Regions from separate parts of the Streptomyces sp. NPDC006458 genome, predicted to be linked through region 2. Evidence: riboswitches for the same ligand, from Rfam matches in the RefSeq annotation. Region 2 holds a riboswitch; the other holds the start of a gene.
What was found. A riboswitch is a leader RNA that binds a small molecule or an ion and turns the genes downstream of it on or off. The one in region 2 is predicted to bind thiamine pyrophosphate.

Region 1: it holds a riboswitch for thiamine pyrophosphate, as region 2 does, so the genes downstream of both, thiO (glycine oxidase ThiO) here and ABZZ79_RS26030 (thiamine ABC transporter substrate-binding protein) in region 2, are expected to answer to the same signal.

Annotation. Positions count from the first base shown of each region.
Region 1 is NZ_JBEXPR010000008.1:9,010-12,270, forward strand. Features, by position in the region: gene ABZZ79_RS12755 (FAD-dependent oxidoreductase) at 1-1,151, opposite strand, end outside; gene ABZZ79_RS12760 (hypothetical protein) at 1,184-1,588, opposite strand; TPP riboswitch at 1,644-1,754, shown strand; gene thiO (glycine oxidase ThiO) at 1,752-2,909, shown strand; gene thiS (sulfur carrier protein ThiS) at 2,906-3,106, shown strand; gene ABZZ79_RS12775 (thiazole synthase) at 3,109-3,261, shown strand, end outside.
Region 2 is NZ_JBEXPR010000020.1:82,686-85,946, reverse strand. Features, by position in the region: gene ABZZ79_RS26035 (iron ABC transporter permease) at 1-534, opposite strand, end outside; gene ABZZ79_RS26030 (thiamine ABC transporter substrate-binding protein) at 510-1,595, opposite strand; TPP riboswitch at 1,677-1,784, opposite strand; gene rlmN (23S rRNA (adenine(2503)-C(2))-methyltransferase RlmN) at 1,819-2,925, opposite strand; gene ABZZ79_RS26020 (SRPBCC family protein) at 3,051-3,261, opposite strand, start outside.

The sequences.
Region 1 (3,261 bases), on a different contig from region 2:
GCCAGGTCGCGGGGGCGGCCCACCGCGAGGAGGGCGGTGAGGCGGCCTTCGCGCAGCCAGCAGACCGACCAGGCGGGGCCGGAGGGGTCGCCGCGCCAGAGGAGGGTGTCGGCGGACGTATGGTGGCCTGCGAACTGGACGAAGCGGCCGAACTGCTCGGACCAGAAGTACGGCACCGGGTCGTACACGGCCGGGGCCTCGCCCGTCTGGGCGCCGATGATGTTCTCCGCGACCGTGCGCGGGCCCTGGAGGGCGTTGTCCCAGTGGTGGACCAGCAGCCGCTCGCCGTATCTCCCGGAGGGGAAGGACGCGCAGTCGCCGACGGCGTAGACGTCGGGGGCGGAGGTACGCAGATGGGCGTCGGCCAAAACCTCCCCGTGTTCCCCCAGCTCGATGCCGGAACCCGCGAGCCACGCGGTGGCGGGCCGGGCTCCGATGCCGACGACGACCGCTCCGGCGGCCAGCCGGGTGCCGTCGTCGAGGACGACCTCGCCGGGCTCGACGTGCCGCACGCGCGCGTGGGTGCGCAGTTCGGCGCCGCTGTCGGCGTACCAGGAGGTCATCGGGGCGGCGACCTCCGCGGGCAGGGCACCGGCCAGCGGCCGGTCGGCGGCCTCCACGACGGTCACCGCGCAGCCCGCCTCGCGCGCGGCGGTGGCGAACTCGGCGCCGATCCAGCCCGCGCCGACGACCACGATGTCGTGCTGGTCGGCCAGCACGGGCCGCAGCCGCTCGGCGTCGTCCAGGGTGCGCAGCAGATGCACGCCCCGGACACCCTCCGTGCCGGGCAGCCGGATCGGTTCGGCGCCGGTCGCCAGTACCAGGACGTCGTACGGGACCGGCCCCTCGGCGGTGTCCAGCTCGTGGTCGCCCGGACGCACACCGAGGACCTCGCGGCCAAGGTGCAGCTCGATGTCGAGGGCCTCGAAGTCGACGTCGAACGCGGAGCCCTCGGCGGTGCCGAGCAGCACGGCCTTGGACAGCGGCGGACGGTCGTAGGGCTGGTGGGGCTCGGCGCCGATCAGCACGACCGCGCCCGGGAAGCCCTGCTCACGCAGCGCGACCGCGGTCTGCACGCCTGCCATGCCCGCGCCCACGACGACGACCCGCCGCACCGGGGACACTCCTCGTTCCTGCGTCTGCTCGCTCACCTGATCACCATAGACAACTGACAAACCGTCAGTCAGGGGGCGTGTTCCGTGACCTGCTCCACAACACTCGTCCCGCTGCCCGACTGCGACTCCCACTCCCAGCTCTCCTCCAGCCGTATCCGCCCGTCGGGCAGCTCCACGACCAGCGACACGCAGTGCCCCGAAGAGGTGGCGCCGTCGCGCTTGAGCTGGACGTACCGGAAGTCGAGCCGGTCCCCCTCCCGGGTACCCACGAGATGCCCGCGTACGACATCGCCCCCGGCGTAGTCGGCCCAGATCTCGCCGTTCTCCTCGTGGTACGCGAACCGGGTGCGGGTCCCGACCTGTCCCGGTGCCTGGTCGGCCACCGGGTAGAGGACCAGACCGTCGAGCGATCGACAGGGCGGGGCGGAGTCCCTCGTCCGAGGGTTGGGGTGGGGGACGGGCGGGCGTGCCATGGGCGAAGGGCTCCCTTACAGATGCGCCGGACCAACAGCTAGGGTGGGGCCAACGTAAAGCACTCGCGGGAGCCCGGCGCACCGGGCTGAGAGGGAGGCGGGCGGCCTCCGACCGTACGAACCTGATCCGGGTCATGCCGGCGAAGGGAGGGGCTGGACGCCCATGTCGCGTACGTCAGACGTCCTCGTGGTCGGGGGCGGCATCATCGGTCTGGTCACGGCCTGGCGGGCCGCGCAACGGGGTTTCGGCACGGTCGTCGTGGACCGCGAACCGGGCGGCGGAGCCGCGCAGGTGGCGGCCGGGATGCTGGCCGCCGTCACCGAACTGCACTACGGCGAGCAGACCCTGCTCGGCCTGAACCTCGCCTCGGCGCGCCGCTACCCGGACTTCGCCGCCGAGCTCACCGACCTCACCGGGCACGACCTCGGCTACCGGCAGTGCGGCACGCTGGCCGTCGCGCTGGACGCCGACGACCGGGCTCATCTGCGGGAACTGCACGCCCTGCAGCAGCAGTCGGGGCTGGACTCGCAGTGGCTGTCGGGGCGGGAGTGCCGGCGCCTGGAGCCGATGCTGGCGCCGGGGGTGCGCGGCGGGCTGCGGGTGGACGGCGACCACCAGATCGACCCGCGGCGACTGGCCGCTGCGCTGGTGGCGGCCTGCGAACGGGCCGGGGTGCGCTTCCACCGGGAGTGGGCCGAACGGCTCGTCGTGGAGCGCGGACGCGCGACCGGCGTCCTCACGGACGAGGGCGTCCTGCTGGGCGCCGGACAGGTCGTGCTCGCGGCGGGCAGTCGCAGCGGGCAGCTGGCGGGGGTGCCGGACGACCTGCTGCCGCCGGTGCGGCCGGTGAAGGGGCAGGTGCTGCGGCTGACCGTGCCGAAGCGGTACGCGCCCTTCCTCAACCGGACCGTCCGCGCGGTGGTGCGCGGCAGCCATGTCTACCTCGTCCCGCGCGAGAACGGCGAACTGGTCGTCGGGGCCACCAGCGAGGAGCTGGGCTGGGACACCACGGTCACCGCGGGCGGCGTGTACGAGCTGCTGCGCGACGCCCATGAGCTGGTCCCCGGCATCACCGAGCTGCCGCTGACGGAGACCCGCGCCGGGCTGCGCCCCGGCTCCCCCGACAACGCGCCGCTGCTCGGCCCGACCGGTCTGGACGGCCTGCTGCTGGCCACCGGCCATTACCGCAACGGCGTGCTCCTCACGCCCGTCACCGGCGACGCCCTGGCGCATGCCCTGGCCACCGGTGAACTCCCCGAGGAGGCCCGCCCCTTCACGCCCCGGCGGTTCGCCGCCGCACTCACGGAGCAGCCCGTATGAACATCTCGGTCAACGGCGAGCGCAGGTGGATCGAGCCGGGCACGGCTCTCGACGCGCTCGTGACGTCCCTCACCGCGGCTCCCTCCGGGGTGGCCGCCGCCCTCAACGAGACCGTCGTCCCGCGCGCGCAGTGGCCCGCCACCGCGCTCGCCGACGGCGACCGTGTCGAGGTCCTCACCGCCGTACAGGGAGGCTGACCATGGCCGACGATCCGTTTGTCCTCGGCGGTACGACGTTCGGCTCCCGGCTGATCATGGGTACGGGGGGTGCGCCCAGCCTGGAGGTGCTGGAGCGGGCGCTGCTGGCGTCCGGGACGGAGCTGACCACGGTCGCGATGCGCCGGGTCGACGCC
Region 2 (3,261 bases):
CGCGGCCTCCTCCTGCCGCGGGTCGAGCTGGGCCCACAGCCCGCCGACGGTGCGCACGACGACCGCGTAGTTGAAGAAGACATGGGCGAGCAGGATCGCCCACACGGTGGTGTCGAGCCGTACGCCCCACAGCTCGTCCAGCAGCCCGCCCCGGCCCAGGACGGCGAGGAAGGCGGTGCCGACGACCACGGTCGGCAGCACGAACGGCACGGTCACCACCGCGCGCAGCGCCTGTTTGCCGGGGAAGTCGAAGCGGGCGAAGACATAGGCGCCCGGCAGGGCGATCAGCAGGGTGAGCGCGGTCGAGGCGAGCGCCTGCCAGGCGGTGAACCACAGCACATGGCGGATGCCGGGGTCGGCGAGAACCTCGCCGAGCCGGCCGAACTGCCAGGCCCCGTCGACCCTCAGTCCGCGCTCGACGATCGCGACGACGGGGTAGGCGAAGAACAGCCCGAAGAACGCGACGGGCAGGGCCATGAGCCCGAGCCGCGCCGCGTTCCTCACGCGGCCTACTTCACTACGAGCGAGGTCCATGACTTGACCCAGTCGTCACGGTTCTCGGCGATCTTGGCCGGGTCCATGGTCTCGGGGTCCTTCGCGGCCGGGCCGTACTCGGTGAACTCGGCGGGCACCTGAGCGTTCTTGTTCACCGGGTAGACGAACATGTTCAGCGGCATGTCCGCCTGGAACTTCTCCGAGATCAGGAAGTCGATCAGCTTCTTGCCGCCCTCGGCGTTCTTCGCGTTGCTCAGCAGGCCCGCGAACTCGATCTGCCGGAAGCAGGTCCCCTCGGCGACGCCGGTGGGCGCGGTCTTCGGCTTCGGGTCGGCGTAGATCACCTCGGCGGGCGGCGAGGAGGCGTAGGAGACGACGAGCGGCCGCTCGGCCTTCGCGGCCTTGCCGCCGGCCGAGCCGGAGAACTCCTCGTTGTAGGCCTGCTCCCAGCCGTCGACCACCTTGACGCCGTTGGCCTTCAGCTTCGTCCAGTAGTCCTGCCAGCCTCCCCCATCGCCGTAGCGCGCGGCCGTGCCGAGCAGGAAGCCGAGGCCGGGCGAGGAGGTGGAGGCGTTCTCGGTGACGAGGAGGTTCTTGTACGCCGGCTTGACCAGGTCGTCCAGCGAGGCCGGCGGGGCCAGCTTGTGATCGGCGAAGTACTGCTTGTCGTAGTTGACGCAGATGTCGCCGTAGTCGACGGGCGTGACCCGGTGCTCGTCCTTGTCGAGCTGGTAGTCCGCTCCGACCTGGTCGAGGCCCTGGGCCTCGTAGGACTGGAAGAGGCCGTTGTCGAGCGCGCGCGACAGGAGGGTGTTGTCGACGCCGAAGAACACGTCGCCCTGCGGGTTGTCCTTGGTCAGGATGGCCTTGTTGACGGCCTGGCCCGCGTCGCCGTCCTCAAGGACCTTGACCTTGTAGCCGGACTCCTTCTCGAAGGCGGCGATGACGTCCTTGGAGACGGCCCACGAGCTGTGGCTGACCAGGGTGACCGTCTTGGAGCCCTGGCCGTCGGAGCCGGAGCCGGCGTCGGACGATCCGCACGCGGACAGCGTGATCAGGCCGAGGCCGACGGCCGCGGCGACGAACGTCTTGGTGTGCACTGGATTCCTCCTGGGATGGACCAGGAAGAGACGCGGCCCCGCCCGGGACCCCCTGCGGGGTGCCCGGGCAGGGCGCAACAGCTTGAGTGATGACCGAACTTCCTACCCAGAATGACCTGGGCGAGGTTCAGAGGGTCTGCGGCCCGATTGCCGCACTCTCAGCGCTGTGGCGCTCCCCTGTCGGAATATGAAGATGTGACTTCCGTTGTCGGACGCAGCCAGATTATCGCTCGGTGGCCGCCAGCTGACCACAGGCCCCGTCGATCTCCTGACCACGGGTGTCCCGGACAGTGACCGGCACCCCGTGCGCGGCGATGGCCTCCACGAACGCCTTCTCGTCCTCGGGCCGCGAGGCGGTCCACTTCGATCCCGGCGTCGGGTTCAGCGGGATCAGGTTGACGTGCACGGGCTTGCCCTTGAGCAGCCGGCCGAGGCGGTCACCACGCCAGGCCTGGTCGTTGATGTCCCGGATCAGGGCGTACTCGATGGACAGCCGGCGCCCGGACTTCTCCGTGTACTCGAAGCCGGCGTCGAGCACCTCGCGCACCTTCCACCGCGTGTTCACGGGGACGAGCGTGTCGCGCAGTTCGTCGTCGGGGGCGTGCAGGGAGATCGCGAGCCGGCACTTGAAGCCCTCGTCGGCGAACCGGTGGATCGCGGGCACGAGCCCGACGGTCGACACGGTGATACCGCGCTGCGAGAGCCCGAGCCCGTCAGGGGCCGGGTCGGTCAGCGCCCGGATCGCCCCGATGACGCGCTTGTAGTTGGCGAGGGGCTCGCCCATTCCCATGAAGACGATGTTGGACAGCCGCGCGGGCCCACCGGGAACGTCCCCGTCCCGCAGGGCGCGCATCCCGTCCACGATCTGGTGGACGATCTCGGCGGTGGAGAGATTCCGGTCCAGTCCGGCCTGTCCGGTGGCACAGAACGGACAGTTCATCCCGCACCCCGCCTGCGAGCTGATGCACATGGTCACCCGGTCCGGGTAGCGCATCAGCACGGACTCGACGAGCGTCCCGTCGAACAGCCGCCACAGCGTCTTGCGGGTGGTCCCCTCGTCCGTCGACAGATGCCTTACGACCGTCATCAGCTCGGGGAGCAACGCCTCCCGCAGCCTGTCTCGGGAACCGGCGGGGATGTCGGTCCACTCCTGCGGGTCGTGGGCGTACCGCGCGAAGTAATGCTGCGAGAGCTGCTTGGCACGAAACGGCTTCTCCCCGACCTCGGCCACCGCCTCCTTGCGTTCGGCGGGCGAGAGATCGGCGAGATGCCGCGGCGGCTTCTTGGCTCCGCGCGGCGCGACAAAGGTGAGTTCTCCGGGCTTGGGCATGGTCCTACCAGTGTCGCAGATCGTTATGAGTGGCCTGCGATGTGAGGACCTCGCCGTTGCGTTCAAGGGCCTTGCCGGAATCCGCGGCCACGAGATCGCCTGCGGACGTGACCGTGCCACGCGGCCTACGTGGTCTGCTCCAGCAGCTGCTTGAGCAGCAGCTCGTCCCGTGGCAGCTCCTTGCGGACCTGCGGGCGGACGACGAGGGGCAGCAGGACCTTGCCCAGGCCATGGCCCTCGAAGTCGATCTCGATCGTGACGCGGGAGCGACGTCCCTCGTCGAGCGGCTCGATCGAGCCGTGGGTGCGCGGCCTGACAGGGCCCTCGACTCCGTGC